3 regions of the Haloleucobacter ellipsoideus genome follow, and region 3 is predicted to be linked to each of the others. Evidence: predicted binding sites of a transcription regulator. Region 3 holds the regulator's gene; each other region holds the start of a gene.

Region 1 (10,489 bases), on a different contig from region 3:
ATCCTTCCCCAGCAATGGGTTCGGGATATCTCCGTCATAATTCTGGAACCGCAACACCCCGCGCCCGGCGATCTTGCCCGGCAAAAGCCATCCGCCGGCAATGCCTTCCACAAAGCCATAGCCATTCGTGCCATATTCGGCATTCAGCCGCAGCTCGCCCCTGCCATCGGCCGGTGTATTGATGACATTGACCATGCCGCCAAGGGCGTTTCGGCCGAAAAGCGTGCCCTGCGGGCCGCGCAACACTTCCACCCGCTGGACATCCATCAATGTGGGCGCGAAACCGAACGAGCTGGTTGGCACGCCGTCAACCGCGAAACCGACCGTATTATCCAGCGAATTCAATGGGCTGCCGAGAGGGCCGATACCGCGGATATTGCCGAAATTACCGCCCGGGACCGCAAAGTCCACGAAATTGAAGTTGGGGGTCGAACGGGCAATTTCCGGGCCGGGATCGAGATAATCGGCGGGAATATCGCGCCCCTCCACCACCGAGACGGCGATTGGCACATCCTGCACCAGCTCACTGCGCTTGCGCGCGGTCACCTCGATCGCATCAAGGGTTACAACCTCCTCCCCAAGAGCCTCCTCGGCTTTTGCTGGCACTTGTGCGGCAAGAGATGCTGCAACGGTTGCAGCGCCGAGCAGGCTGGCCCGACCTTTGAAATTCATGACAGCTTCCCTTGAGGCGTGAACACTTCAAGAGCGCTTATTTCATGAAAGAGAGGAGCGGACTTTCGTGAGGCGAAGCTTTGCTTTCGTGCTGCAAAATTGGGGTACCCGGCGCGCGCCCTCATCGCGGGGGGCATGCCCGAAATGCTTGCGATATGCGGTCGAAAAAGCCGCCGGGTTGGTGAAACCGACCCGATAGCCGACTTCGGAAACCGTCAGATCATGAGTGCGCAGAAGAAATTGCGCCACTTCAAGCCGCCTGTTCCGCACATGTCCGAAAATTGTCGTGCCGAAAGCCTTGAGGAAGTTTGCCCGCAAGGTCGTTGCATTCACGCCCAGCTCTCTTGTGAGCACATCAATGGCCGGCGGCGAGGCGACATCCGCATCCAGCAGTTCTCTTGCGCGGATGACCTGATCGAAATGCCGCTGCGACATGCCGGCGGGCACCTTCTCCCGGTTTTCCAGCAGGCGGGCGGTTTCAGCCACCAGTGCGAGCGTGCAGCTCTCCAGATGAATCCGCGCCAGTGATCCGCGATAATTCTCATCCAGCATTCTATGCGCCATGATGCGGAGCGTTTCTGTCGGCTTCAGGCGCAGCAGCGAGAAGTCGTCGCCCAGCATATGCTCAAACACCTGCTGTTCTTCCCCGCCATTGAGCAGGTGAAGCCGCTCAAGAAAAGCCGGATGAACCGTAAAACCTGTCACGGCACAGCTTCCCCCGCTGCGGCACAGCGTGCGACACCGGCCGCTGCGGCCAAAACAGAGCAGGAGCGGCTCACCCCGCCGAATGGGGATCTCCCCAACACCATCTATCGTGATGGGCGCGACCTCACCTTCCAGAGGAAAGGCGAACAGGAGCGATCGGCCAACCGTTTCATCAAGCTGAACATCATCGAGATAGCGAACATTATAGCCGGTTGCGAAAAGACCCGCCTGCACCTCAAGCCCCAGAACAGAACCTTCCATCACCGCACTGTTTCGAACCGGCTCAAGGAGCTCCTGATGCCTCATGATGGCAAGGCGATCCGCAACGGCATCAATATCCGAAAGGAACAGCATCTTTCCCGGTGTTGAATATGCCGCATCCATAATCGCAATACTCTGTCAGGCAGGGGCAGATGGGTGTAAATATGTGACCCACCCAGTAGAATAGAATAAATACAATTTATCTATTCTCTTCAGAATAGGCGATACACTCGGCCCCCACAAGAACCAGCCGCGTCAGCACATGACGACGCGCTCCGGCAAGCCACCACTGCCCGGCCGCCATAAAAGCTGAGAAAAGATGATGTCCTATGCCTGCTCCACCGTAGGCACGCTGAGACTCCACATCGCATCGAACATGGAGGCCTGAAAGGCCGCATATTCTGCGCTGTCTATAATCATGCCGTAGCTTTCACGGGCGGAAGAAATCAGCGCAACCTTGTTTCCATAGATGAAGCAGGTCATCGCCAGCGTATGCGCACTTGGGGAATAGCGCAGCTCCCGCAGCTTTTCCTTGCTGGAGGGCCAGATGGGAACAACATCCCGCTCCGCCGAGCGGATAACGCGCAGCCATATGCCCCGGCGGGCGCGTTCGGAGAGATATTTCTCCATCTCCTCAAGACCTGGCTCCGCCATCAGCTCCTTCATTGAAAGAGTCGCGCGCAGAACCTTGTCACCCCCCGTCAATGTATCCCACAAGGTCGTGCGGATACCTTCCGGGCCGGGATGGAAGCGGACATTCGGCTTGCCGCTCTCATGATGATACATGGAGCGCAGCACAGGCATTACATCCTCGATCATCTGCCGGCGCGCCTCGATACGCTCAAGCAGAACACCCGGATCCTGCGCCACCACGAAGCGCCGTTTGCCGTGATCCACAAATTTGATGAGCCCTTCCGCCTCCAGTTTTGCAAGTGCGTCATGGGCCGTTGTGCGGGCCAGTCCGGCCTTGGAAGCGACCTCGGTGATCGATGCTCCGCCAAGCCCGACCGCCGTCAGATAGAGCTTGTAAAGCGTCCCGGTTATCCCGAGCCGGGCCAGTTTTTCTTCCATATCCATGGTCACTTTCATTCCGCCGAGAGATCAAGCATGTCCGATCTGACACGCCAGGTCTACCATCGGTTTATACCGACAAAAATATGGTGCATCGCACATATTTTAAGCGAAAAGCCGGAAATATAGTCGCCAAAATCAGCTTGTTTGCCTGATCTATCCGCATCAGGCCGACAATATTCAATTGACGGAATTTTCCGACAGTCATAGCATCTTCCACATATCCAAATGCATGCCCCCAGCCCCTGCTGGCCAGCGTGAAGGAAGATCTCCATGGAAGCGAAAGCTGATGCTGGCGCCCTCAGCGCCATGCCTGCCGCGTGCACGCCTGCCGCCCGGCGCTCACCCTTGAAACGGCTGTTTGCCGACAGGTCCGTACGCGCCGCGCTGGGCCTCACCGCCTTTTTCGCCTTCTGGCAGGCCATAACGGGGCTCGGCATCATTGACGGCTTCCTGCTGCCATCTCCGTTTCAGGTGGCCAAGGCGCTGTGGGACATGGTGCTGGATGGCTCGCTCTGGATCCATCTTGGCGCGAGCCTCCAGCGTGTGGCCGTCGGCTTCCTTCTGGCCTGTATCTTCGGCCTTGCAATGGGCCTTGTGTGCGGCTGGTGGCGCGGGGTTTCAGACTATGTGCGCCCCGTGGTGGAGGCGCTCCGGCCCATCCCTCCACTGGCGTGGATTCCCATCACCATCCTGTGGTTCGGGCTTGGCGATGCCGCATCCTACTTCCTTGTTTTCCTTGGCGCTTTCTTTCCGGCATTCGTCGCCACCTATACCGCTGTGCGCGGTCTTGACCGCAACCAGATGAATGCCGCCCTGTGCCTTGGCGCCAGGCCCTGGCAGCTCTTCTGGGATGTGCTGATCCCGGCCTCATTGCCCATCATCCTGCCCGGTCTTCGCATCGCGCTTGGCGTCGGCTGGATGTGCGTCGTCACCGCGGAGCTGATCGCCGCCCAGACCGGGCTTGGCTACCTGATCCAGCAATCCCGCATGCTGTTCCAGATCAACAATGTCGTGGCCGGCATGGTCACCATCGGTCTGGTCGGTTTCGCCATGTCCGCCATCCTTGAGAGGTTCGAGCGTCGCGTGAACGCCTGGGCCCCCTCCGAACGCAGCTGAGGATACAGCCATGGCCGCGAATGCAGCACACCTCTCCCCCATGACATTTGATCCCTCACCCGAACAGTCTCCGGCCGATATCCAGATCGACATCCGCAATGTCGGCAAGGTTTATGGCACCAAGACCTCGGATTCACCCGTCATCGCGCTGGATGGCGTCAATCTTCAGATCCGCCGGGGTGAGTTCATCTCCCTGCTTGGGCCTTCCGGCTGCGGAAAATCCACCCTGCTCGGCATCATTGCCGGCTTTCAGGCTGCAAGCAGCGGACAGATTCTTCAGGATGGCACCCCCATTACCAAGCCCGGCCCATCCCGCACTGTCGTGTTTCAGGACTACGCCCTGTTTGGCTGGATGACCGTGCAGCAGAATGTCGAGTTTGGCCTGAAAGCGAAGAGAATGCCGAAGGCCGAGCGCGCCGAACTGGCCCGCTCCCTGATCGCGACCGTTCATCTCTCCGGCTTTGAGGACAAATATCCGCACCAGATGTCCGGCGGCATGAAGCAACGCGCCGCCATCGCCCGCGCCCTCGCGCCGGATCCGGATATTCTGCTGATGGATGAACCCTTTGGAGCACTTGATGCACAGACCCGCGTGCTCCTTCAGGAAGAAATTGCCCGCATCTCGACGGAGGCCGGCAAGACCGTGATTTTCGTCACCCATGGCATTGATGAGGCTGTGTTCCTCGCCGATCGCGTGGTGGTGATGAGCCCCCGGCCGGGCCGGGTGCGTGAAGAGGTGGCGGTGCCGCTTCCAAGGCCGCGTACGGCCGAGATGCGGTCTGATCCATGGTTCGTTTCCACGGTGAATGACCTGTGGGAAACGCTCAAGCCGGAATGGCAGAAAGGGGAATAATCGTGACCTCAGGAATTTCACGCCGCCGCTTCGGCCAGTTGGCCATTGGCCTCGCCGCCACGCTCCCGCTCGCAAAGCCCACCATCCTGCGCGCGCAGGAAGGCGATGTGGTTCGGATGTGCTGGTTCAACACAACCACCGTATCGGCCCAGATCGCCCATGTGCTCATGCGCACGGACATTCCCGCCCGCAACGGCCTGAAAGTGGAGCTGATCCAGCTCGCCGCCTCCCCCGCCATCACCGAGGCGCTGGTCTCTGGTGCCGGTGATGTGGGCACGCTTTCGGACTTTGCCGCCGTCACCACCATGGCCATCAATGCGCCGGTCACCACCGTTGCCTCGCAGGCCCGCTTCCGTTCGGCGATCCTCGCCAGCAAGAAGTCCGGCATCACCAGGATGGAGGATCTGCGCGGCAAGCAGGTCTATGGCACATTCGGCATCACCGCTTTCCAAAATGCACAGGATGCCGTGCTCAAGGCCGGTCTTGTTCCTGGCAAGGATGTGACCTTCGTGAATGTCGGCCCGGCAGAACTTGCCGATGCGGTAGGCGCACAGCGCATCGACGCCTTTTTCTCCTATGACCCCTTTGTCAGCTATTTTGAAAGCACCGGCCACGCGCAGGTGATTTCCGAAAACCTGACCCCCGTCATCGCCCTCTCGGCCAATAACCGCTTTCTCCAGCAGAAGCCGGATGTGCTGAAGCGCCTGCTCATGGCCAATGCGCAGGCCCTGTTCTTCGCCGCCCAGAACAACAATCTGGTCAATGGCTGGTTCCGCACGCTTGAGCCGGCCAAGAATATTCCCGAGCCCGTGCTCCAGAAGGCTTCCAGTTACGATCCGGCGTGGAGCGCGAAGACCTTTACCGACATCAAGGTTGCACTTTCGCCCGAGCAGATCGCCCAGATGGAAACACTGGCGAAATGGGGGGTCGAGGCCAAGCTGCTGCCACGCCTGCCGGATGTTCCAAAATTCATCAACACGGAGATCGCCAGTGCGGTGGACAGGGAAATCGAGGCCGGCGGGTTCGACGTGAAGAGCGTGAAGATCCTGCGCGCCTGAGCCCCGCCACGCACATGCCTGATCCTGCCGGTGGCGTTCACACAGCACCCCCACGCCGCCGGCAGCCCGGCCAATCCTGACCCGACGGGATTGGCCGGGCATCCGGCCCACAACCACCCGCCGGGCCAACCGGTGGAATGCGGACAAACGCAGGGAGACGAGAGTGGACCCAGCACCACCTGCAAGCCGCCATTTTGATTTCGGCGCCATGCCTGCCGCAGACCGTTACCGCATGCTGGCCTCAACCATCATGCCGCGCCCCATCGCATGGGTGGTGACCTGCAGTGCGGACGGGGTGGTGAACGCAGCCCCCTATTCCTTCTTCAATTTCTTTGGGGCGGATGAACCTGTTCTGGCAATCGGCATCCTTGCGCGGCCGGGCGCACCAAAGGATACCGCCGCCAATATCCGCGCAACGGGTGAGTTCGTGGTCAATCTGGTGCCTTACGCACTGGCCGAGGCCATGAACATCACCTGCGTGGAGGCACCGCCCGAGGTGGATGAGACCGCGCTCGCCGGCCTTGAAACAACACCCAGCCTTGCCATCCGGCCACCGCGCATCACGGCCTCCCCGGTCGGGTTTGAATGCCGCCTGCTGCACCTTCTGGAGACCGGCCCCGGCCAGCTTCTCGCCGTGGGCAAGGTGCTGCATGCCCATTACGCGGAACATGTTCTCACCGGCAATCCCGCACGCCCGCGCATCGACACGGCGGCCCTTGACCTCGTCGGGCGCATGCACGGGGCTTCAACCTATACCCGCACCCGTGACCTGTTCGACCTGCCCCGCCCGCTGTGGCGCGAGGGGGCGGCTGATGTCGCGGCACAGCACAAGGAATGAGCACAATGTCCAGGATCAAGGTCGCCGCCATTCAGGCCGCAACCATTCCCTTCGATGGCCCTGCCGCAACAGCGCGCACCGCGGCTCTTATGGCCGAAGCGGCCGCAACCGGAGCAAAGCTCGCGGTTTTCCCGGAGGCCTTCATTGGCGGCTACCCCAAGGGGCTGGACTTCGGCTGCTGCATCGGCCGACGGACGGCGGAAGGGCGAGCGGATTTCGCGCGCTATGTGAAAGGCTCCATCACGGTTCCCGGCCCTGAGGTCGACCAGCTTGTCGCCGCCTGCGCAGCGCATGATATCCATGCGGTTGTGGGCGTGATGGAACGCGATGGCGGCACGCTCTATTGCACCGCGCTTTATCTCTCCCCCGAAGGACTTCTCGGCAAGCACCGCAAGGTGATGCCCACGGGCTCCGAGCGTCTGGTGTGGGGCTTTGGTGATGGCTCGACACTGACGGTTGTCGATACGCCCCTTGGCCGGCTTGGCGGCGCAATCTGCTGGGAGCATTACATGCCGCTGATGCGGGCGGCCTATTATGCCAAGGGGGTCCAGATCTGGGCCGCACCCACGGCAGATGATCGCGAAACATGGGTCGCCACCATGCAGCATGTGGCGATGGAAGGCCGGTGCTTTGTCATCGGCGCATGCCAGGTGATGCGGCGCTCGGACTTCCCGGAGGATTATGCCAGCCGGATTGATGCCGAACCGGATGAATGGATGATGCACGGCCGCTCGGTCATTGTCGGCCCGCTGGGAGACATTCTGGCCGGCCCGCTGGTGGATGCGGAAGGCATTCTGACTGCAGAGATTGATACGGACGAGCTGATCGGTGCCAGGCTGGATTTCGACCCTGTCGGCCATTATGCCCGCCCGGACCTGTTCAGCCTGCGCGTGGATGAAACCCCGCACCGCCCGGTGGTGACCCGCACAGCAGAGCCGGAAGAAGAGGTCAGCGTGGAGCTGAAGGCATAAGCGTCGCCACTCCGGCAACCGACAGATCCTGAAGCTCCGGGCACATCGTGTCCGGAGCTTCAGGCACAGGCCAGTGCAACAGAAGAAGCGGTGAAAAGGGCACGGCTGGCTCTGCCTGCGGCCATCTCTTTCCGGCGCCGCCCTGAAATGGTTCGCCTTATCCTCGGGAACGAAAAGAACATATTGCGAACGCGGAACATATAGAGTACATCACCGGCAACAGTATTTTTCCTTGCGCCAATATCGGAGCGCAGCGATGACTCAGGCCACACTCCGACTCGTCGAAGGTTCTTCAATGGATAAAACCAAAGCTCTGGACGCCGCGCTTTCCCAGATCGAACGCCACTTCGGCAAAGGCTCGATCATGCGGCTTGGCAAAGGCAAGGCTCTGGATATCGAGAGCATTTCCACCGGCTCTCTGGGGCTGGACATTGCGCTTGGCATTGGCGGGCTGCCCAAGGGCCGTATTGTCGAGATCTATGGCCCTGAATCATCCGGCAAGACCACCCTTGCCCTGCACACCGTTGCAGAGGCGCAAAAGGGTGGAGGCGTGTGCGCCTTCATTGATGCCGAGCATGCGCTGGACCCTGTCTATGCCAGAAAGCTGGGCGTCGACCTCGACGAACTGCTGATTTCCCAGCCGGATGCGGGTGAGCAGGCGCTTGAAATTGCCGATACGCTGGTGCGCTCCGGTGCGGTGGATGTTCTGGTGGTGGATTCTGTCGCCGCCCTCACCCCGCGCGCCGAGCTTGAAGGCGAGATGGGTGACAACCAGCCCGGCATGCAGGCCCGCCTCATGAGCCAGGCGCTGCGCAAGCTCACGGCTTCCATCTCCAAATCCAAGACCATGGTCATCTTCATCAACCAGATCCGGATGAAGATCGGTGTGGTTTATGGTTCGCCGGAAGTGACCACAGGCGGCAACGCCCTGAAATTCTATGCCTCCGTGCGCCTCGACATCCGCCGTATCGGTGCGATCAAGGACCGGGATGAGGTGGTTGGCAACCAGACCCGCGTGAAAGTGGTGAAGAACAAGCTTGCCCCGCCCTTCAAGCAGGTTGAGTTCGACATCATGTATGGCGAGGGCATTTCCAAGCTGGGCGAACTGATCGACCTTGGCGTGAAAGCCGGGATCGTCGAAAAGTCTGGCGCCTGGTTCTCCTATGACAGCCAGCGCCTTGGACAGGGCCGCGAGAATGTGAAGAACTTCCTGCGGCAGAATACGGAAGTTGCAGAGCGCATCGAGGCGGCCATTCGCCAGAATGCCGGCCTGATTGCCTCGAAAATTCTGGAAGGCGAGCCAGAGGCCGATGCGGATGGGGAAGAGCCCGTCGAGTGACGCGATGCCGGTGCGCACAAGCATGCCCGCGCCGGCCCTTCTTCTTCATGCAGGCAAAAAGGGGCGCATCATCCATGCGCCCCTTTTTTCATGGCCTGAGAGCCCTGTGCGCAAGCCATGCAGGCCGCAGGACTTTCACAGCAGATATCAGTTCATCCGCCGCAGGGCAGAAAGCACTTCAAGGCTGGCATAACCATCTGCCGGCTTGATGCCGCTATGCTGCTGGAAGGAGCGCACGGCCCGCATGGTGGCGGGGCCAACGCGCCCATCCGTGCCGGATGTATCAAAGCCCGCATAGGTCAGGCGTGTTTGCAGCTCCTGCAACTCGGCAATGCTGAGCGCCCGCTCACCACCGGGCCAGGGGGTCACGAATGGGGCACCGCCCATGATGCGATCACCCAGATGCACCACGGCGAGCGCATAATTGTTGGAGGGGTTATAGCTGCGCACGGCATAGAAATTATGCATCAGCAGCAAGGTTGGGCCGCCATCCCCGCCGGGCTGCCACAGGCGCGCCTGATCACCCAGCCCCCGGAAAGACTGGCCATCGATCGTCGTCACCCCCAGCCTTGACCACTGGTCGAGGCTGCGCCGCTCCTTGGTGTTGTTGATCAGGCTGCGATCAAACCCCGCCGGCACGCGCACCTCATAGCCCCAGGGCTCACCACGGCGATATTTGCCGCGCTTCACCAGATAATTGGCCGTGCCAGCCAGCGCATCATCCGGGCGGCCATAGGGGAAGATCTTGCCATCGCCGTCAAAATCGACGCCCATATTGAGCCAGACTTCCGGCATCCACTGCGTATGCCCCATGGCACCCGCCCATGAGCCTGTCATCTGCTCGGGCTTGGCCCAGCCGCGATCCACGATCACCAGCGCGTTCAGCAGCTCGGTTTCCCAGTATTTCCGGCGGCGCTTGTCACCCCAGGCGAGGGCCGCCAGAGAGGGGAAGATCGGCTTCATATGGTCGGAGCTTTTCAGCACATCACCAAATGCGCTTTCCATGCCCCAATAGCCCAGCATCACATTGCGATCGACACCGATGCGGTTTTCGATGCGGTTGAAAAGCCCGGCATATTGCTGCGCCCGCTCGCGCCCCACCGAAATACGCCAGTCCGAGACGCGGCGGTTGAGATACTGCCACGGCTTCTCAGTGAATTCCGGCTGCGCCCGGTCATGGGCATAGACGCTGGTATCCGGCTTCAGGCCGCGAAAGACGGAATCATAGGTGGCATCAGAGATGCCGCGCGCCCGCGCCCGGGCACGAAAATCCTGCACCCACTGCGGAAAGGGCTTCTCCGCCTGTTGCGCCAATGCACGCACAGGCCAGCTCAGGCTGCCGGCACCGGCGAAAGCCGCGCTCAACAGGCCAAGAGAAACACTGCGACGGTCAAGATGGAGGGACATGGCGTTACTCCCTGAATTCAGCAGGCCGCTGCCAAAGGCGAGGCCATTATTTCCGGCACCGCCACGGAACGCGAAAGAAGCGCGGAAACGCGCGTCGCATTCATCGGGTGCAGGGTCGAAATCAAACGCACCGCCCCACCGCCGGCATCTGCCGCCGGATGGGCCGGAGCCTCACCCAAAAGCTGGATCACGCGG
Region 2 (10,489 bases), on a different contig from region 3:
TCCATTCATGATGCCACCGGCTGCAATAACAGGCAGATCAAGCTCTTTCACCAAAAGCGAGACAAGCGTGAAGGTTGAAAGGCGCTCATCCCGCGCCTGCGGATCAAACACACCACGATGCCCGCCGGCCTCGATGCCCTGCGCGACGAGCGCATCAACCCCGGCTGCGGCAGCCGCACGCGCCTCCTCCAGATTCGTCACACTGGCAAACAGCACTGCGCCATCTGCCTTCAGCCGGGCAATGCGGGCAGCCGGAGGCAGGCCAAAATGGAAGCTGACAATAGCCGGCCGTTCCTCGGCGAGCATGTCGGCCATCGCATCATCATTGACAAAACTGCGATAGATTTCACGCAGGCTATCCGGCGGCGTTGCATCAAAAGCCTGAAAGCTGGGGCTCAGGGCATCCAGCCATGCGCGTTCTCGCGCCTCATCCCGCACCGCCGGCTCATGACAAAACAGGTTTACATTGAAAAGCCGGGTTGTCGCCATGCGGGTTTCACGAATGGCGATGCGCCCGGCCTCCGCATCCCCTGCCCCCAGCGCAATCGAGCCCAGAGCACCGGCGGCACAGACAGCCGCGGCCAACTGGGGGCTGGAGGTTCCCGCCATGGGCGCCTGGATGATTGGCACATTCACATGCAAACGCTCCATCAGATGCGACATGGCAGGTTCCTCACTTGGCTGGGCAGATCAAAGGCCGGTTCAGAATAGGCACACAATAAGAAGGCGGGGCAGCCTGCGCTACCCCGCCTGAAAAGAAGCTGAAGAAAGGCTCCGCCTAATCTTGCACCTGCGGCCTACACCTCCGGCGCGGCAGCTTCATCGCCACCCTCGGCATCTTCTTCCGCGCCATCGTCGGCACCTGTTTCCTCGCTGATATGCTCAACGGAAACAACGCGCTCACCCTCAGCCGTATTGAAGACGATGACCCCCTGGCTGGCGCGGCCGACAATGCGAATGCCATCCACCGGGCAACGGATGAGCTGGCCGCCATCGGTGACAAGCATGATCTGGTCATGTTCCTCCACCGGGAAGGAGGCGATCAGCGGCCCGTTTCGCTCGTTCACCGCCATGGCGACGATGCCCTTACCGCCACGGCCCGTGACGCGATATTCGTAAGAGGAACTGCGCTTGCCATAGCCATTTTCAGAAATGGTGAGGATGAACTGCTCCGCCTCACTCATTTCCACATAGCGCTCCTGACCAAGCTGGCCATTGCCGCTTGCGCCCTCTTCCGCATCCACATCCAGCGCCTCACCCGCCTCGCCCTGAAGGGCCCGGCGCATCTTGATATAGACCAGACGCTCATCGGCCGAGGCTTCCACATGACGGATGATCGCCATGGAGATGATCCTGTCGCCATCCTCCAGCCGGATCCCGCGCACACCCACACTGTCACGCCCCTTGAAGACGCGCACATCGGTGACCGGGAAGCGGATGCAGGCGCCATTGGCTGTTGTCAGCAGGACATCATCATCTTCATTGCACAGGCCAACCTCGGCAATGGACTCGCCCTCACCCAGCTTCATGGCAATCTTGCCATTGCGGTTCACATGCTCGAAATCCGAGAGCGCATTGCGCCGCACCATGCCGGATGTGGTGGAGAACATGATCTGGGCGCGCTCATTCTCTTCGCCCTTCTCGGGCAGAAGAACCACAGAGGTGATGCGCTCGTCCGACGCCAGCGGCAGAATGTTCACCAGAGCCTTGCCCCGCGCCTGCGGAGCGGCCAGCGGCAGGCGCCACACCTTCAACTTGTAAACCTGCCCCTTGGAGGAGAAGAACAGCACCGGCGCATGGGTTGAAGCCACGAACAGGCGGGTGACGAAATCCTCATCCCGCGTCTGCATGGCGGAGCGCCCCTTGCCACCCCGGCGCTGCGCCCGATAGGTGGAAAGCGGCACGCGCTTGATATAGCCGGCATGGGAAACGGTGACGACCATTTCCTCGCGCTGGATGAGGTCCTCATCATCCAGATCACCAAAACCTTCAACGATTTCAGTGCGCCGGGGATTACCGAACTCCGCCTTGATGGCCAGCAGCTCATCACGGATGATGGCGCGCATGCGTGGGCGGCTGGCGAGAATGTCGAGATAATCGGCAATCTCGACCGCCAGCTTTTCCAGCTCATCGGCAATTTCATCCCGCCCGAGAGCGGTGAGACGCTGGAGACGCAGATCCAGAATGGCACGCGCCTGCTCCAGCGAGAGACGGTAGGTCCCGTCCGCATTGAGCATGTGGCGCGGGTCCGCGATCAGCGCAATCAGCGGCGCCATGTCCCGCGCCGGCCAGTCCCGCCCCATCAGGGATTCACGTGCGGTAGCCGGATCCGGCGCGGTGCGGATGAGGCGGATGACCTCATCAATATTGGCAACGGCAATGGCCAGACCCACCAGGACATGGGCCCGGTCCCGCGCCTTGCGCAGCAGATACTTGGTGCGGCGGCTGATGACCTCCTCACGGAACGCGATGAAGGCGGTGAGCACATCATGCAGGTTCAGAAGTCCCGGCTTGCCGCCGGAAAGCGCCACCATATTCACGCCGAACGAGGTCTGCAGCATCGTCTGGCGATAGAGATTGTTCAGCACCACATCCGCCTGGGCGTCGCGCTTGATCTCGATCACCACCCGCATGCCATCGCGGTCACTCTCGTCACGGATCTCGGAGATGCCCTCGATCCGCTTGTCCCGCACCAGCTCGGCGATTTTCTCGATCATCGTCGCCTTGTTCACCTGATAGGGAATCTCGGTGACGATCAGTGCCTCACGGTCCTTGCGGATATTCTCGATGGCGACGCGCGCGCGCATGAGAATGGAGCCGCGACCCGTGAGATAGGCCTGCCGGATACCCGTGCGGCCCAGAATGAGCGCACCGGTGGGGAAGTCCGGCCCCGGCAGGAAATCGAGCAAGGCCTCCGGCTCAAGGGTTGGATCATCCAGCAGTGCAACCGTGACGTCCACCACCTCGCCCAGATTATGGGGCGGGATATTGGTGGCCATGCCGACAGCAATGCCGCCCGCACCATTCACCAGAAGATTCGGCACCTTTGCCGGAAGGACACTCGGCTCCCTCTCGGAGTTGTCATAGTTGTCCTGAAAGTCGACGGTATCCTTGTCGAGATCGTCGAGAAGGGCATTGGTGACCTTTTCGAGCCGCACCTCGGTATATCGCATGGCGGCGGCCTGATCGCCGTCAACCGAACCGAAATTGCCCTGGCCATCCACCAGCGGAACCCGCATGGCGAAAAGCTGCGCCATGCGCACCAGTGCGTCATAAACGGACTGGTCGCCATGGGGGTGATATTTACCGATAACGTCGCCGACCACGCGGGCGGACTTGCGATAGGACTTGTTCCACTCATACCCGTTCTCATGCATGGAGAACAGGATACGGCGATGCACAGGCTTCAGACCGTCGCGCACATCAGGCAGGGCCCGGGCGACGATGACGCTCATGGCATAATCGAGGTAGGAGCGGGAAAGCTCCTCCGTGATGGAAACGGGCCGGATGTCAAACGACGGCTCGCCGCCCGAAATCGGCGTCTCGGAATCAGCCAAAAGTCAACACTCGCATAACATTCGAAGGTAGGACACTCCTACCCGATTCATCGTGAGGACACCAGCGAAACCCGGGCCACTGGCGCAAACAACATCTTTGCAAAACAAGGCCTTAGAAGACCGGGCGTTTCACAGCCTCGCGAATGCGCAGGCCAGCGCCCGGTTTTCACGCCCCTTCCCCGCACATGAGGCCGGCTGGAGCAGGCCACCCGGCATGGCTCAGAAGGGGATTTCATCATCCAGATCATTGACCGGACGCCCACCGCCGGAGCCGCCACCGCTGCTGCCCCCGCCACGGCGTGCTCCGCCGCCATATCCGCCACCGGAACCGCCCTCGGAATATCCGCCGCCCATGGGGCTGGACGAGCCGAAATCTGAACCGCCACCATATTCATCACCGCCGCCCTCGCCGCCACTGCGGCTATCCAGCGCGGTCAGTTCGCCACGATAGGGGCGCAGCACGATCTCGGTGGTGTACTGCTCACGGCCATCGCGCTCGAACTTGCGGGTCTCAAGCTGGCCCTCGACATAAACCTTGGAGCCCTTGCGCAGGGAACGCTCGGCCCGGCCGATCAGGTTCTCGTTGAACACCACGACCCGGTGCCATTCCGTGCGATCGCGCCATTCACCGGAGTTCTTGTCCTTCCAGCTTTCAGACGTCGCAACCGAGAGATTGCAGACGCGCCCGCCATTCTGGAAGCTCTTCACCTCCGGGTCGCGGCCGAGATTGCCGACCAGGATCACCTTGTTGACGCTGCCGGCCATTGGCGGGCCTCCATCCATTTTCCAAACACATTCAGGCGAGCGCGCACCCTAGCCACAGGCGGCCGGAGCGCGAGACCTCAAAGCGCGTTATCCACCATTAAGCCGCGCGGCACAACGCACCCCTGCGCGCACCACTTTTCATCCGCCCCTCTGCATAACCGATATTTTTGACTGGCGCCAAGAAAAAGTTCCACTTATGTTCTCTACCGCATCGCCCATGCCGCACTAGATAGAGGTCTGAACCATGAGCATCCGCCACATGCAAAGTCACCTCGGCCCGTGTCCGGCGCGGCAGCAAATATGTGGTGCATGTTCGAGCCCTTCCCCGCAGCGCCTGCATGCTGGCCACCCCGGCGCCATGCAGAATGGCGCGCGCCCCGCCTGCGCGCCCAGCCCGCGCCATTGAGAGATCGATGTCGGATCGCGATTCTGTCCTGCGGCTCTCGTCCGCCCCCGTCAGCCGGCGTGACTCCCGCACCCTTTCCGTGCGCGGCGCGCGTGAGCACAATCTGAAGAATGTCGATCTGGAGATCCCGCGCGACAGCCTTGTGGTGTTCACGGGCCTTTCCGGCTCCGGCAAAAGCTCTCTGGCTTTTGACACCATCTATGCCGAGGGCCAGCGGCGCTATGTGGAAAGCCTTTCGGCCTATGCCCGCCAGTTTCTGGAGATGATGCAGAAGCCGGATGTGGATCAGATTGACGGTCTTTCCCCCGCCATCTCCATCGAGCAGAAGACCACTTCGAAAAATCCGCGCTCCACCGTCGGAACGGTGACAGAGATCTATGACTATATGCGCCTGCTCTGGGCGCGCGTGGGCGTGCCTTACTCCCCGGCCACCGGCCTGCCGATCGAAAGCCAGACCGTCTCCCAGATGGTGGACCGCGTGCTGGCTCTTCCCGAGGGTTCCCGGCTTTATCTGCTTGCGCCCGTGGTGCGCGGGCGCAAGGGCGAGTACCGCAAGGAACTGGCCGAATGGATGAAGAAGGGCTTCCAGCGGGTCAAGATCGATGGCGCTTTCCACGAGATCGCCGACGCCCCGCCGCTGGACAAGAAGTTCAAGCACGATATCGATGTGGTCGTCGATCGTATCGTGGTGCGCCCCGACCTTGCCCAACGGCTGGCCGACAGTTTCGAGACGGCCCTTGGGCTGGCGGACGGGATTGCCGTTGCTGAATTCGCCGATGAGAAGGACGAGAATGGCGCACCGCGCCGCATTGTCTTTTCAGAAAAATTCGCCTGCCCGGTTTCCGGTTTCACCATTGCCGAAATCGAGCCGCGCCTGTTCTCGTTCAACAATCCCTTTGGCGCCTGCCCGGCCTGTGACGGGCTGGGAGTTGAGCAGACCATTGACCCGGAACTGGTCGTGCCGGACAAGATGCGCACCCTGCGGCAGGGCGCCATCGCTCCTTGGGCCAAATCCACCTCACCCTATTATGGGCAGACGCTGGATGCGCTGGCCAGACACTATGACTTCAAGCTGAACGTGCCCTGGTGTGATCTGCCGGAAAAGGCGCGCGAGGTGATGCTCTATGGCTCGGGAGAGGAGAAGATCCTCTTTGCCTATAATGACGGCATGCGCTCCTACGAAACAGAAAAGACCTTTGAAGGCGTGGTGCGCAATCTGGACCGGCGCTGGAAGGAGACGGACAGTGACTGGGCGCGGGAGGAAATCTCCAAATATTTCTCCACCGTGCCCTGCGCCGCCTGCAATGGCTATCGCCTGAAGCCGGAAGCGCTGGCAGTGAAGATTGATGGCCGGCATATTGGTGAGGCAGGCGCCCTTTCGGTGAAGGCGGCGGCGCGCTGGTTCGAGGAACTGCCAACCCATCTCACGGACAAACAGAATGAAATCGCCACCCGCATCCTGAAGGAAATCCGGGAGCGGCTGACCTTCCTGCTGGATGTGGGGCTGGAATATCTCACCCTTGCGCGCGCTTCCGGCACACTTTCAGGCGGGGAGAGCCAGCGTATCCGTCTGGCCTCGCAGATCGGCTCCGGCCTTACAGGCGTGCTCTATGTGCTGGATGAGCCCTCAATCGGCCTGCATCAGCGCGACAACAGCCGCCTGCTGGAGACGCTGAAACATCTGCGGGACCTTGGAAACACCGTCATCGTCGTGGAGCATGACGAGGATGCCATTCTCGCGGCGGATTATGTGGTGGATGTCGGCCCCGGCGCCGGCATTCATGGAGGCCGGATTGTCTCGCAGGGCACACCGCAGGATATTCTGGCCGATCCGAATTCCCTCACCGGGCGCTATCTCACGGGCGAGCTTTCCGTGGGCGTGCCGGCGCGGCGCAAGCCGGATGCCAAGCGCATGCTGCGTCTTGAAGGAGCGCGCGGCAACAATCTGAAGAATGTGACAGCCGAGATCCCGCTCGGCCTGTTCACGGCGGTTACGGGTGTTTCAGGCGGCGGCAAGTCCACCTTGCTGCTCGATACACTCTACAAGGCTGTGGCGCGGCGGCTGAACGGGGCCAGCGAAGCACCCGCCCCCTATGACCGCCTCGACGGGCTGGAGCATCTGGACAAGGTCATCGATATCGACCAGTCCCCCATCGGCCGCACGCCCCGCTCCAATCCCGCAACCTATACGGGGGCATTCACGCCCATCCGCGAATGGTTTTCCGGCCTGCCGGAAGCGAAGGCGCGCGGCTATGGGCCCGGGCGCTTTTCCTTCAATGTGAAGGGCGGGCGGTGCGAAGCCTGCCAGGGTGACGGCGTCATCAAGATCGAGATGCACTTCCTGCCGGATGTGTATGTCACCTGCGATGTCTGCAAGGGCAAGCGCTACAATCGCGAAACGCTTGAGGTCACCTTCAAGAACAAGTCGATTGCCGATGTGCTGGACATGACGGTGGAGGAAGGCGCAGCCTTCTTCAAGGCCGTGCCGGCCGTGCGTGACAAGCTGGAAACACTGCGCCGGGTGGGGCTGGACTATATCAAGGTGGGCCAGCAGGCGAACACGCTCTCCGGCGGCGAGGCCCAGCGCGTGAAGCTCTCCAAGGAGCTTTCACGCCGCGCCACCGGCCGCACCCTCTATATTCTGGATGAACCGACCACCGGCCTGCATTTTCACGATGTGAAAAAACTGCTCGAAGTGCTCCATGAACTGGTCGAGCAGGGCAATACGGTGGTCGTGATCGAGCATAATCTCGATGTCATCAAGACAGCGGACTGGGTCATCGACCTTGGCCCGGAAGGGGGTGACGGGGGCGGCGAAATCGTAACCACCGGCACACCGGAGCAGGTTGCCGCCAATCCCCGCTCCCATACCGGGCGTTTTCTGGCCGAGGTGCTTGCACGTCGCCCGCTCAAGGAGCCGCCCTCACAGATGGAGAATACCGGGGAACCGGCCGCCGAAAGCAGGGAGCCCGCCCCCGCCAGGACGACAAAGCCGCGCGCCCGCACCCGCAAAGCCTCACCCGCAAGCTAAAGAGGGCGCGGCGGCAACAGGGATACGGCTTCAGGCATGCTCCTGAAGCCGTCGCTCTCCACGGGGCGCGCATCATAATTTTACCGGGCATGGTGCAAGGCCAAACATTTCCCCGAATCCAGATATAAGGGCGCAAAAGCGGCGGAGCCTTCCCATGGCCCGCATCCTCAGGAGAAGATGTATGAACCCCGTTCACGTTATCGGCGCCGGGCTCGCCGGCTCCGAAGCCACCTGGCAGATCGTGCGTCAGGGCGTGCCGGTGATTCTACATGAAATGCGCCCGGTGCGCGGCACGGAAGCCCACCACACCGAGGGTTTCGCAGAACTTGTCTGTTCCAACTCCTTCCGTTCGGATGATGCCGAAACCAATGCGGTTGGCGTGCTGCATGCGGAAATGCGCAGGGCGGATTCGCTCATCATGCGCGTGGCGGATGCCCATCGCGTGCCCGCGGGCGGTGCCCTCGCCGTGGACCGGGACAGTTTTTCCCAGGCTGTCACCCAAGAGCTGGCCAACCATCCGCTGGTGGAGGTGCGCCGCGAGGAGATCACCACCCTGCCCCCTGCGGAATGGGACAATGTGATCATCGCCACCGGGCCGCTTACGGCACCGGCGCTCGCGCAATCCGTTCTGGAACTGACGGGCGAGAGCGCGCTGGCCTTCTTTGACGCCATTGCCCCCATCATCCATTTCGACAGCATCGACATGGACAAGGCCTGGTTCCAGTCCCGCTATGACAAGAGCGGGCCGGACAGCAACGGCGCCGACTATATCAATTGCCCGATGGATCAGGCGCAGTACAGCGCCTTCATCGATGCCTTGCTGGAAGGCGAAAAGGTACCGCTGCGCGACTTCGAGGCGAAGACTCCTTATTTCGACGGCTGCCTGCCCATTGAGGTCATGGCCGAGCGGGGGCGTGAAACACTGCGCTTTGGCCCCATGAAGCCGGTGGGTCTCACCAATCCGCATGCGCCGGATGTGAAAGCCTATGCCATCGTGCAGCTGCGGCAGGATAACAAGCTGGGCACGCTTTATAATATGGTCGGCTTCCAGACCAAGCTGCGCCATGCCGAGCAGGTGCGCATCTTCCGCACCATTCCCGGGCTTGAGAATGCGGAGTTTGCGCGCCTTGGCGGCCTGCACCGCAACACATATCTCAATTCCCCCCGTCTGCTGGACCCGCGCCTGCGCCTGAAGGCCGATAGCCGCCTGCGCTTTGCCGGGCAGATCACCGGATGCGAGGGCTATGTGGAAAGCGCCGCCATCGGCCTTCTGGCCGGGCGGTTCGCGGCGGCCGAGCGGCGTGGGCTGGAGCAGGCTCCACCTCCACCCACCACTGCGTTGGGCGCGCTTCTGGGGCATATCACCGGTGGTCATATTGAAACGGTGGATGCCGGCCCGCGCTCCTTCCAGCCCATGAACGTCAATTTCGGCCTGTTTCCCCCGCTGGCGGAAGCCCCGCGCGGGGAAGGCGGAAAGCGCCTGCGCGGCAGTGAAAAGGCCCTTGCCCGCAAGAAGGCCCTCGCAGCGCGCGCCCGCACCGATATGGAACAGTGGCTCGACAGCGGCAACAAGGCGGCTTAGATCGTCCCTGAACTGAATGCGAACCCGTTCGCATCAGCAAAAGCATTCCCAATCGGGGCTCTGTCACGGGTCATCACTGTGGAAGAACCCCGGAGGGTTGTGGGCATGGCCCGGCGCGCGAAAAATGTGCGCGGCCCATGTATCTCAGCCCTCATCGTTCAGTCAGAAGGCGTTCACCCCCAGCACGGCGGCCTGTCGTGCGGGCGGGGCACCTTCCTGGAGACCTCCATGGCCCGCGCAGTTCAGTCCGTTCCTCCCATTGAGTACAATGCCGACATGGCCCGCTTCACCGTGGACACGGTGCTCAAGCGCGATGTTTTCTCGGTGGTGGAACGCGGCACCTGGACAGACCGGGAAGGCCGCCAGTGGCCGGCCGTGCGCCGGCGTTGGAATGAGGTTTCCCCCTGGCTTGCCTTGCTGGCGCGCCGCCTTGCCACCTTCGAAGTGCAGGCGCTGGAGAGCGTGACCTCGACTGGCGTCACCACCCCCCTGCTGGCTGTTGGCCACCGCTTCCTCGTGCGCGGCTGGATTGAAGGCGTGCCGCTGCAGATCGCCCGTCCTACGGGAGACAGCCACTTTTTCCATTCCGCCCGGCAGGCGCTGCACACGCTCCATCGCAAGGGCTATGTGCATAATGATCTGGCCAAGCAGCAGAACTGGCTGCGCGGGGCGGATGGAGAGGCCTGGCTGATGGATTTTCAGCTGGCCCTGCCCATCAGCCGCCGCTGGAAGTTGGGCCGCGTGCTGGCCTATGAAGACCTGCGCCATCTGCTGAAGCACAAGCGCACCTATTGCCCCGATGAGCTCACCCCGCGGGAGCGGGCCATGCTGGCGAAGAAGAGCATTCTGACCCGCACATGGATGGCTACGGGTAAACGCGTATACAGGTTTGTGACCCGCCGCATCCTTTCCTATTCCGATACGGAGGGCCGCGGCCCGCGCGTGACGCAGGTGGGGCCGCGCATCATAGCAGCGCTGAACGCCCACCCGGCGGTCGCGGAAGCCCATATGGCAGACTTCCAGACACTGGGCGGCAAGGTGGGTCTTTACGCCTTTGTGGAGCCGCGCCCGGGCGAACAGATCTCGGAAGAGACATTGCGCGCGCATCTGGCCATGGCCCTGCCGGACAAGCCGCACCTGAACAATCT
Region 3 (10,489 bases):
TGAAACTCCGGATTTCGCGGTGATCGGCGAGCAGGATATTCTGGGGGACAGGCTGGTGCGCCCCAAGCGCCGCGCCCGCAAGCCACAGGATGTCATCTCCGAGCTGACGGCTCTCACGGCCGGTGATCTCGTGGTCCATGTGGACCATGGTATCGGCCGTTTCATCGGCCTGAAGACCATCACCGCCGTGGGCGAACCGCGCGATTGTCTGGAGCTGCACTATGCCGGTGGCGACAAGCTGTTCCTGCCGGTTGAAAATCTGGAGCTTCTGAGCCGCTACGGCTCGGAGGAGACGGAAGCCCAGCTCGACAAGCTGGGTGGTGGGGCATGGCAGGCCCGCAAAGCACGGATGAAGAAGCGCATCCTTGAGATGGCTTCCGCCCTTATCCAGATCGCCGCGCAGCGCCAGCTGGGCGAGGCCCCCAAGCTGGAGCCCCCCACCGGGCTTTATGATGAATTCCGAGCCCGCTTCCCCTATGAGGAGACGGATGACCAGGATGCGGCGATTGAAGCCGTTCTGGATGATCTGGCCTCCGGTCATCCCATGGACCGGCTGGTCTGTGGTGATGTCGGTTTCGGCAAGACCGAGGTTGCCCTGCGCGCGGCCTTTGTCACCGCCCTCTCCGGCAAGCAGGTGGCCGTGGTGGTGCCCACCACGCTGCTGGCCCGCCAGCATTTCAAGACCTTTACGGATCGCTTCCAGGGCCTGCCGGTGAATGTGGCGCAGGCCTCGCGCATGGTGACGGGCAAGGCCCTGACCGAGGTGAAGAAGGGGCTGGCCGATGGTACGGTGGATATCGTCGTCGGCACCCATGCCCTGCTTGGCAAGAGCATTCAGTTCAAGGATCTTGGGCTCGTCATCGTGGATGAGGAGCAGCATTTCGGCGTCTCGCACAAGGAGCGGCTGAAGCAATTGCGCGCCGAGGTGCATGTGCTCACGCTGACGGCGACTCCCATTCCGCGCACGCTGCAACTGGCCATGACTGGTGTGCGGGAGCTCTCCATCATCGCGACCCCGCCGGTGGATCGCCTCGCCGTGCGCACCTTCGTCACCCCCTTCGATGCGCTGATCGTGCGCGAGGCCCTGTTGCGCGAACGTTATCGCGGCGGGCAGAGCTTCTATGTAGTGCCTCGCATTGAAAACCTTGCCGAGGTGCGCGAGTTCCTCGCCGCGGCCGTGCCGGAAGTGAAGGTGGCCGTGGCCCACGGGCAGATGGCGGCGACCGCGCTGGAAGACATCATGACCGCCTTCTATGACGGGCAATATGATGTGCTGCTCTCCACCACCATCGTGGAATCTGGGCTGGATGTGCCCAATGCCAATACGCTGATCGTGCACCGGGCCGACATGTTCGGCCTTGCCCAGCTCTATCAGCTGCGGGGCCGCGTGGGCCGCGCCAAGGCCCGTGCCTATGCCATCTTCACCGTGCCCGAGAACAGGGCCATGACAGCCCAGGCAGAGCGTCGCCTCAAGGTTCTGCAATCCCTTGAAACGCTGGGAGCCGGTTTCCAGCTTGCCAGTCATGATCTGGATATTCGCGGTGCCGGCAACTTGCTGGGCGATGAGCAGTCCGGTCACATCAAGGAAGTCGGCTACGAACTCTATCAGGAGATGCTGGAGGAGGCGATTGCCCACCTCAAGGCCGGGATTACCGAATATGTGGACGACAAATGGTCGCCCAATATCACCATCGGCATTCCGGTCATCATCCCTGAGGATTATGTGGCCGATCTGCATGTGCGCCTTGCACTCTATCGCCGCCTTGCTGATTTGCAGGAAGATCAGGACATCGACGCCTTCGGTGCGGAACTGACAGACCGCTTTGGCGCTGCCCCGCCGGAAGTTGGCCAGCTTCTGCAACTGGCCAAGGTGAAGGCGCTGGCCCGCGCCGCGAATGTGGAGAAGGTGGATGCCGGCCCGAAGGGCGTGGTTCTGGCCTTCCGCGGGAACGAGTTCGCCGACCCCTCCGGCCTTGTGAAGCTGATTGCGAATGAAGGCGCGGCTGCCAAGGTGCGGCCGGACTTCAAGGTCGTTTTCATGCGCGAGTGGTCTTCGGCCGAGGCGCGGCTGAAGGGCACGATCGAGGTGCTGAAGAAGCTGGCGGCACTGGCGCAGAAAAAGCAGCTATAGGCAAAAGGGGAGGGCAACCGTGGCCATGGGGCCACGTTGTTCATGATTTGACAGATAGGGCCCCGGCATGCCTCGCCGGGGCTTCCCTAAAGCCACAGAGAAGATTACAGGCAGGATAGAATCTTGCCAGATACGTCCTGCCCATGACCGGGGCAGACTTGGCCCCCTTACAGACATTCTTCCACACCAGGAGCGAACATGAGCGAGGAGCTGCATCCCGCCGATGCCGAGCGCATTGATGCCGTGCCTGATGTGCTGGACGATGAAGACAGTTTGACCGAGGCCTTCCGCGCCCATGTGGTGGAGGCCATTGAAGCGCGTGATGTGGAGGCCCTGAAGGCTATCGCCCATGATCTGCATGAGGCGGACATGGGCAGCCTTCTTGAGGCACTGGACGGAGAAGAGCGCCGGCGGCTGATCGAGCTTCTTGGTGCGGATTTCGACTTTCTTGCCCTGACCGAAGTTGACGAGACCGTGCGCGTGCAGCTTCTGCACGGGCTTTCTCCCGGTACCGTCGCCCAGGGGCTGCGGGCGCTGGATTCGGATGACGCGGTCTATATTCTCGAAGACCTCGCCGAAGATGATGTTTCCGCCATTCTGGAGCGGATGCCCGCGCCGGAACGCGTGGCCCTGCAACGCTCGCTTGATTACCCGGAAGAGAGCGCGGGCCGGCGCATGCAAAGCGCCTTCATCGCCGTGCCGCCCTTCTGGACCGTGGGGCGAACGATTGATTACATGCGGGAAACCGAGGACCTGCCCGATACCTTCTATGAGGTGTTCGTGGTGGACCCTGCCTACAGGCTCGTGGGCTCCGTTCCATTGAACCGCCTGCTGCGCTCGCGCCGCCCCGTGCTGATGACGGCGGTGAAGACCGAGCAGTTGCAGGTGGTGCAGGCTTCCGATGACCAGGAAGATGTGGCGCGCATGTTCGAGCGCTACAATCTGGTTTCCGCCCCGGTGGTGGATGAATCCGGGCGTCTGGTTGGTGTCATCACCATCGATGATGTCGTCGACGTCATTCAGGAAGAGGCTGATGAGGATCTGCGCGCGCTCGCCGGCGTGGGCAGCGATGAAGAGCTCTCCGACTCGGTGGGATACACCGCGCGCAGCCGCCTGCCATGGCTGATGATCAATCTTGGCACCGCCTTCATTGCCTCTTCGATCATCTCGCTGTTTGAAGGCACGATTGAAAAGATGGTGGCGCTCGCGGTGCTGATGCCCATCGTGGCCTCTGTGGGCGGCAATGCGGGTACGCAGACCATGACAGTCGCCGTGCGCGCGCTCGCAACCCGTGATCTGAGTAGCCACAATGCCCGCCGGGTCGTGACCCGAGAAGTGATGGTTGGCCTGTTCAATGGCGTGGTTCTGGCCTGTCTTCTGGGCCTGATTGCCTGGGCCTGGTTCGCCAGTATCGATCTGGGACTCGTCATTTCGGCCGCGCTGATCCTGAACATGGTTTCAGCCGGGCTATTCGGCATCCTCATCCCCATCATCATATCCCGCCTGAAGCTGGACCCAGCCGTAGCGTCAGGGGTTTTCGTCAGCATGGTGACGGATGTGGTCGGGTTTTTCGCCTTTCTCGGTCTGGCCGCGCTGTGGTTCAGATGGCCGTAGGTTGGGCGCAGGCAGAGAGTGAACGCAGACAGGACAAGCCCCGCCTGGAAGTCAGATTCAGGTTTCAGACAGGTTGGGAGGGCGGCTATTCTTACTCTGCCAGTTCAGCAGGTCTGCCTGTATCAAAAACAGATGATAAAGAGAGCTTCTGGTGTGGCGGGCAGCAATAGTTGCAAACCGGCGTGCGCAGCTGACATTTGCTTTTACGCGCAGCAGATTCCGATCTGCTTCCCAGACTTACCATCTGAAAAGAATCACCGCTCATAAACATTTGATATGATTGGTGAGCCCGTTGGGATTCGAACCCAAGACCCCATGATTAAAAGTCACGTGCTCTACCGACTGAGCTACGGGCTCACTGTGGTGCTGGTTAAGCCCTTGATGCACCATGGTCAAGGGTTATGCCTTCGATTAAGGCCTGACAGCTCAAAAAGCTTTGGATTGTTCCGCCCCTAAAAGGCGGCATTTCAGCTTGGCTTGTGGAGCGTGAAGGTGAGGCGCCCGGCCTCTACCTTCCGGCTTTCCAGCACGGCACCGGTTTCATGGGCCGCATGGGGAATGTCGATCACGGCCATCGGGTCCGTGCAGGTCACGACAAGGCGGCCGCCGGCCGGAAGTGATGCCAGGGCCTTGCGGGTATGCAAGGCGGGGAGGGGGCATTTCAGCCCCATCAGATCCAGCTCCACAAGAGGAGCGCCCGCCTTGCCCGTATTGCTCACGCCACCTGGTCCCGGATGCGGGCGAGGCTTTCATCGCGCCCCAGAATGGCGAGCACATCAAACACGGGCGGGGAGGTCGACTTGCCCGTGGATGCCGCGCGCAAAGGCTGGGCGACAGCCCCAAGCTTCACGCCCGCCTGCCCGGCATATTCACGCACGGTGGCCTCAATGGCATCGGCGGTCCACTCCACATTTTCGAGCAGCGGAAGCAGGCTTTTCAGATGTGCGCGGGCCTCTTCATTCAGCAGGGTGCCGGCCTTCTCATCCAGCGGCAAGGGTCGCTCGGCGAAGATGAAGCTGGCATTATCCAGCAGCTCCAGAAGCGTTTTCGCACGCTCCTTCAGGCGTGGCATGACGGCCTGAAGCTGTTCGCGCCGCTGCGGGGTGAGTGCCTTCAGCAGCTCTGATCCATTTGAAAGATGGGGGATCAGCTCATCAAGGGCCGACATCAACTCTGCATCCGTACTGGCGCGGATATATTGACCGTTGAGATTTTCCAGCTTCTGGAAATCAAAACGGGCTGCGGAGCGCCCAACCTTGTCGAGATCAAAGAAGGAGATCATCTCCTCGGTGGAAAACACCTCCTGATCGCCATGACTCCAGCCAAGGCGCACGAGATAGTTCCGCAGCGCGGCCGGCAGATAGCCCATATCGCGATAGGCATCCACACCCAGCGCACCATGGCGCTTGGAGAGCTTGGCGCCGTCCGGCCCGTGAATCAGCGGAATATGCGCCATATGTGGCACGTTCCACTCCATGGCGCGATAGATCTGTGTCTGGCGCGCGGCATTGGTCAGGTGGTCATCCCCGCGGATGATATGGGTGATGCCCATGTCATGATCATCCACCACAACGGCAAGCATATAGGTGGGGGTGCCATCGGAACGCAGCAGGATGAGGTCATCCAGATCCTTGTTCGGGAAGGTGACGGTACCCTGCACCATGTCCTCGATGACGGTCTCGCCATCACGCGGGGCCTTCAGGCGGATAACAGGTGCACGGTCCGCCGGGGCTTCCGAAGGGTCGCGATCACGCCAGCGGCCATCATAGCGTGGAGGGCGACCTTCCTGCCGGGCGCGCTCGCGCATTTCATCCAGTTCTTCGGGGGAGGCGTAGCAGCGATAGGCCGTGCCCCGCGCCAGCATCTCCTCCACCACGGCACGGTGCCGCTCGGCCCGCGCAAACTGGTAGATCGGCTCTCCATCACACTCGATTCCGAGCCAGCTCAACCCTTCGAGGATCGCATCAATGGCTTCCCGCGTGGAGCGCTGGCGATCGGTATCCTCGATCCGCAGCAGCATGCGGCCGCCCTTCGCTCTGGCATAGAGCCAGTTGAACAGAGCCGTGCGCGCGCCGCCAATATGCAGGAAGCCCGTGGGTGAAGGTGCAAAACGTGTGACGATCTCGGACATGGAGAACTCGGCGAAGCCAGACTCGCATAAGCAAGCAGGACATTTTGACGGAAAACGTCATGGCAAAGCCTGACGGCGTTGTACGCATAGGCGCACGATGTTCGTCCGTGTAGCATAGCCGTGACAGACAAGAAACCGGAACAGGCATGAGCGAGGGCAGGGGGCATGAGAAGCAGGAGCGGCTGGCGCTTCCGGGCGCGCGTGTTCCTGAACCGCCACCCGGCGCGCCACCTGCCCACCATGAAAGGGACTGGAGAGACGGTTTCGCGCGCCCCTGGAGGGTGCCCGGCATCATTCATCTTGTGTTGCGCCGGCTGGGTGAGGAATGGGCGCTGCAAAGTGTCGCCGGGCGCCTCTCCCTGTGGCTGCCTGTCGCGCTGGGTCTTGGCGTTCTGCTGTATTTTGCAGCCCCGCAGGAACCTGCGCTCTGGGCCTGCCTGATTCTGTTCGCGATTTCTGCCGGCGGGGCATGGATCAGCCGCAGGCGGCCTTTTGCCTTCAGCGCCATGCTTGTTCTCGCGGCCATCAGCGGCGGTATCACGCTGGGGGCGGGGCATACGGCGTGGATTGCCCATGATGTTGTGATTCCGCCGGATTATCCCGTGCGCCTGACCGGCTATGTGGAAAAGGTCGAGAGGCGGGTGAAGAGTGACCGTATCCTGCTTCGGCTGGATGATACGCCCATTCGCGGATTGAGTACCCCGCCTGCGCTGGTGCGCCTGACCCTTCGCAAGGGCACTGCTCCGCCCGTGGGAAGCCGGGTGAGACAACTGGCCCAACTGCTGCCGCCATTGGGCGCGGCCATGCCCGGAGGGCATGATTTCGGGCGCGCACCATGGTTCTCCGGCATCGGGGCGGTGGGTTTCGGGCTGGGTGCGCCAGTTGTGGAGCCTGCTGGGTCTCCACCCTTTTCCGTCCGGTTTGCCATGGGGATGGATGCCGTGCGCAGAGGGCTGGAAGCGCGGATTTACCAGTCCTTGTCCGGTGTGCCGGCGGCCATTGCGCTGGCTCTGGTTTCGGGCGACCGCACGGCCATTCCCCTTGAGGTGGAGGACAGCATGCGCGTCTCCGGCCTCACCCACATTCTCTCCATTTCAGGGCTGCATATGGCGATGGTGGCAGGCACGCTGTTTGCCATCATCCGGGGAGGACTGGCGCTTTTCCCGGCGCTGGCACTGGGCTGGCCCATCAAGTCCATCGCGGCTGTGATCGCCCTTGCGGGCAGCGCCTTCTATCTGCTGCTTTCCGGCAATGACCCACCGGCACAGCGCTCCTTCATCATGGTTGCCGTGGTGCTCGCGGGGGTGCTGATTGGACGAAGGGCCCTGACCCTGAGGACGGTTTCCGTTGCGGCAGTCATCATGCTTGCCTTCACACCGTCCGCCATTCTGGGGGCGGGGACGCAGATGTCCTTTGCGGCAACTCTGGCACTGGTTGCCGGATATGAGGTGTTCAATATTGCCCGGTTGCAGCCGCGCATGACGGGCTTGTCCAGATGGCTGTTGGCGGTGCCCATGCTGTTCATGCTGGGCATTGCCGTAACAACACTGCTTGCGGGCACTGCCTCATCACCCTATGGGGCCTATCATTTCCAGCGCGCGGCAACATATGGGCTGCTGGCCAATCTGGCCGCCATGCCGGTGGTTTCCTTTCTGGTAATGCCTTTTGGGCTGGTCGGGGTTCTGCTCATTCCGTTTGGCTGGGACGGGCTGGCCTGGCCTGTCATGGGGCTTGGCATAGAGCTGATGGTGCAGATCTCCGATTGGGTGACCCGCCTGCCAAATGCCGATGTCGCCGTGACATGGATGAATCTGGGCTGCCTGATGTGGCTGACACTGGCGCTGCTGTGCGCCTGTCTCTTCATCGGACGCCTGCGCCTTCTCGCGCTGTTTCCTCTGGCTTTTGCCGCGCTTGCAGCCGGGCCCCTGCCACGCCCGGATATTCTTGTTGCATCCAACGGCACGACCATTGGCATCAGGGGGGCGGATGGACGCCTTTCCATTGTGGATGCCAAACGGGGACGTTTGACAGCAGAACAGTGGCTGAGCCGGGAGGGCGACAGACGCACCGCCACAAGCGAAGGGCTGGATCACGCCTTCCGCTGTGATGCTGAAGGCTGTGTTGGCCAGTTGCCGAACGGCGAGCGTATCGCCATATCGCACCAGCCGGAAAGTCTGGTGGCCGACTGTCTGAATGCCAATATCGTCGTCAGCCGTCACATGCCGCCCGGTGATTGCCAGGCCCGTGTCATCACACTGGAGGAACTCTCCCGCACAGGCACACTGGCCTTGTTTCTGAAGCCGGAAGGCTGGCACGAGATGCCCACCCGGGCGCCATCTGTAGACCGTCCCTGGCTGCCTCCTGTCGCCAAAGAACCCACACCCGGCTCTTCGGGAACATGGGATACAGGCTCGGCAGAAGCAGAGGCATTTTCTGAATAGGCGACGCCATTCAGTAGCGGCGCATCAATCCGACAAGACGGCCCTGAATGCGTACCCGGTCCGGGCCAAAAATGCGGGTTTCATATGCAGGATTGGCCGCCTCAAGGGCAATGGATGCCCCCTTGCGCCGCAGGCGTTTGAGTGTGGCCTCTTCATCATCGATCAGGGCGACGATGATGTCTCCGGTCTCCGCACTTTCGCATTTGCGGATCAGCACCGTATCCCCGTCGAGAATACCGGCCTCGATCATGCTGTCGCCCCGCACTTCCAGAGCGTAATGCTCGCCGGAACCAAGAATTTCAGGCGGAACATTCAGGGTGTGGCTGCGGCTCTGGATGGCGGAAATAGGTGTTCCGGCGGCTATCCGTCCCATCATCGGCACGGCAACGCCCTGCGCCGGGGCATCTTCTTCCCCCTCCGGCACGGAGTGTACCCGCCCCAGGCTTCCCTCGATAACAGATGGAGAGAACCCCCGCGCCGAGCTGCGTCCACCAATTCCGGGAGAGACGCTGTCAGGCAGGCGCACGACCTCAAGAGCGCGGGCACGATTGGGCAGGCGGCGGATGAAGCCCCGCTCTTCCAGAGCCGTAATCAGCCGGTGAATGCCGGATTTGGAGCGCAGATCGAGCGCTTCCTTCATTTCGTCAAAGGAAGGCGGAACACCGGTTTCCTTTACACGTTCATGAATGAAGCGAAGCAAGTCATATTGCTTGCGTGTCAGCATCTCCACGCCCCCGTCTCGATGCGGCAACCACGGGCTGCGGCACAAATGCCGCTCAATCCTGCCCGCTGAACGCGCCATGAGTGAAACAAATCAGGAACGATGATTTATCTGTTCCATTTGTGTTCTGCAAGAGTGAAGATGGAGTTAAAGTCCATTTAATCAAAAAACGGGATGATTTCACATGTCTCGCCAGCGCGGGCGGCTGGCGCATCAGGCGCGCGCACCAGCAGGCAGTCCGAGCCGGCCATCACGGCCAGCATGGCACTGTCCTGCACTTTTGCCGGGGTCACGAGCAAGGCGCCATCATCCGCGCGAACAGTCGTGGCGCGCATGAAATCCTTGCGGGAGCCGTTGGACTTCACATCAACAGCCAGACGCGCGGGAATGGTCGGCAATGTGCCGGCCGCCTCTCCCTGCATCACCCGCAGCAGCGGTGCCATGAAGAGGACAGAGCAGACATGGGAGGAGACCGGATTGCCGGGCAATCCAAGACACAATGCCTTGCCTTTTGTACCGAACATCAATGGCTTGCCCGGTCGCAACGCAATCTTGTGGACATGCAGGTCCACCCCTTCCGCACGCAGGGCAGGGGCTACAAGGTCATGATCCCCGACCGATGCCCCGCCTGTTGAAACCAGCAGGTCGAACTCCCCGCCCACACCACGCGCAACGGCTTGCCGGGTGGCCTCCATCTGGTCTGGCACAATGCCGAGATCCGTCACCTCGGCCCCGAGCTGGCGGGCGAGGGCAGCAAGCCCAAAGGCATTGGAGACGACAATCTCACCCTGGGCACCGGTCCCCTGACCGGGCAGGACAAGCTCATCACCCGTCTGCATCAGCGCCACGCGGGGGCGGCGCGCCACCAGCAAAGTGGGATGGTCCATCGCCGCAGCCAGCATGACATCGCGCGCACTCAGGCGATGCCCCGCCTTGAGACCGGGCGTGTCTTTCAGAAAATCACAGCCCATTCGGCGGATATTGCGTCCCATGGGCGTGGGCTGGGTGGTGGTGATGAATTCATCTTCCCGCTGCGTATCTTCCTGAATGACAACGGTCTGCGCCCCCTCGGGAATGACCGCGCCGGTAAAGATCCGCACCGCCTCGCCAGAGCCGACAATGCCCGCGAAGGGGCGACCTGCGGCAGATTCGCCGATAATCCGCAGTCTTGCGCCCTGCTGTGTGCCATCAGCGCCGCACACGGCATAGCCATCCATGGCAGACATGTCCGCCGGGGGCTGGGAACGCCGCGCCAGCACATCCTGCGCCAGCACCCGGCCTGCCGCCTGCCCAACCGGAACCTGCTCCACGCCGAGAAGAGCGGCGGAAGAGGTGATCTGACACAGGGCGTCCTCAACAGCGATCAGGGCCATGATGGCGCGTCCTCCCGTTAGAATGACCTTTAGGCCTGCGCCTGCCAGTGTCCGCTGCGGCCGCCGGCCTTTTCCAGC

What was found. The regulator LexA, encoded in region 3, represses DNA repair genes until DNA is damaged. The targets are predictions, from matches to a motif close to TGTTCNNNNTGTGTTCNG.
Region 1: a site for LexA is predicted at 7,723-7,740, ahead of recA (recombinase RecA). Genes of this name have one in related genera too.
Region 2: a site for LexA is predicted at 4,509-4,526, ahead of uvrA (excinuclease ABC subunit UvrA). Genes of this name have one in related genera too.

What each region holds. Positions count from the first base shown of each region.
Region 1 is NZ_JBQWAR010000013.1:52,829-63,317, forward strand. It holds gene ACT6QG_RS02455 (TonB-dependent receptor) at 1-672, opposite strand, end outside; gene ACT6QG_RS16010 (helix-turn-helix transcriptional regulator) at 715-1,761, opposite strand; gene ACT6QG_RS02470 (TrmB family transcriptional regulator) at 1,966-2,715, opposite strand; gene ACT6QG_RS02475 (ABC transporter permease) at 2,983-3,828, shown strand; gene ACT6QG_RS02480 (ABC transporter ATP-binding protein) at 3,869-4,681, shown strand; gene ACT6QG_RS02485 (ABC transporter substrate-binding protein) at 4,684-5,739, shown strand; gene ACT6QG_RS02490 (flavin reductase family protein) at 5,948-6,577, shown strand; gene ACT6QG_RS02495 (carbon-nitrogen hydrolase family protein) at 6,583-7,548, shown strand; gene recA (recombinase RecA) at 7,805-8,887, shown strand; gene ACT6QG_RS02505 (lytic murein transglycosylase) at 9,035-10,294, opposite strand; gene murI (glutamate racemase) at 10,312-10,489, opposite strand, start outside.
Region 2 is NZ_JBQWAR010000013.1:81,798-92,286, forward strand. It holds gene ACT6QG_RS02585 (NAD(P)H-dependent flavin oxidoreductase) at 1-663, opposite strand, end outside; gene gyrA (DNA gyrase subunit A) at 798-3,557, opposite strand; gene ssb (single-stranded DNA-binding protein) at 3,777-4,322, opposite strand; gene uvrA (excinuclease ABC subunit UvrA) at 4,736-7,759, shown strand; gene trmFO (methylenetetrahydrofolate--tRNA-(uracil(54)-C(5))-methyltransferase (FADH(2)-oxidizing) TrmFO) at 7,941-9,341, shown strand; gene ACT6QG_RS02610 (serine/threonine protein kinase) at 9,570-10,489, shown strand, end outside.
Region 3 is NZ_JBQWAR010000011.1:88,995-99,483, reverse strand. It holds gene mfd (transcription-repair coupling factor) at 1-2,131, shown strand, start outside; gene mgtE (magnesium transporter) at 2,330-3,745, shown strand; tRNA gene ACT6QG_RS01645 (tRNA-Lys) at 4,027-4,102, opposite strand; gene ACT6QG_RS01640 (sulfurtransferase TusA family protein) at 4,213-4,416, opposite strand; gene gltX (glutamate--tRNA ligase) at 4,461-5,876, opposite strand; gene ACT6QG_RS01630 (ComEC/Rec2 family competence protein) at 6,023-8,317, shown strand; gene lexA (transcriptional repressor LexA) at 8,328-9,041, opposite strand; gene ACT6QG_RS01620 (molybdopterin molybdotransferase MoeA) at 9,197-10,411, opposite strand; gene moaC (cyclic pyranopterin monophosphate synthase MoaC) at 10,441-10,489, opposite strand, start outside.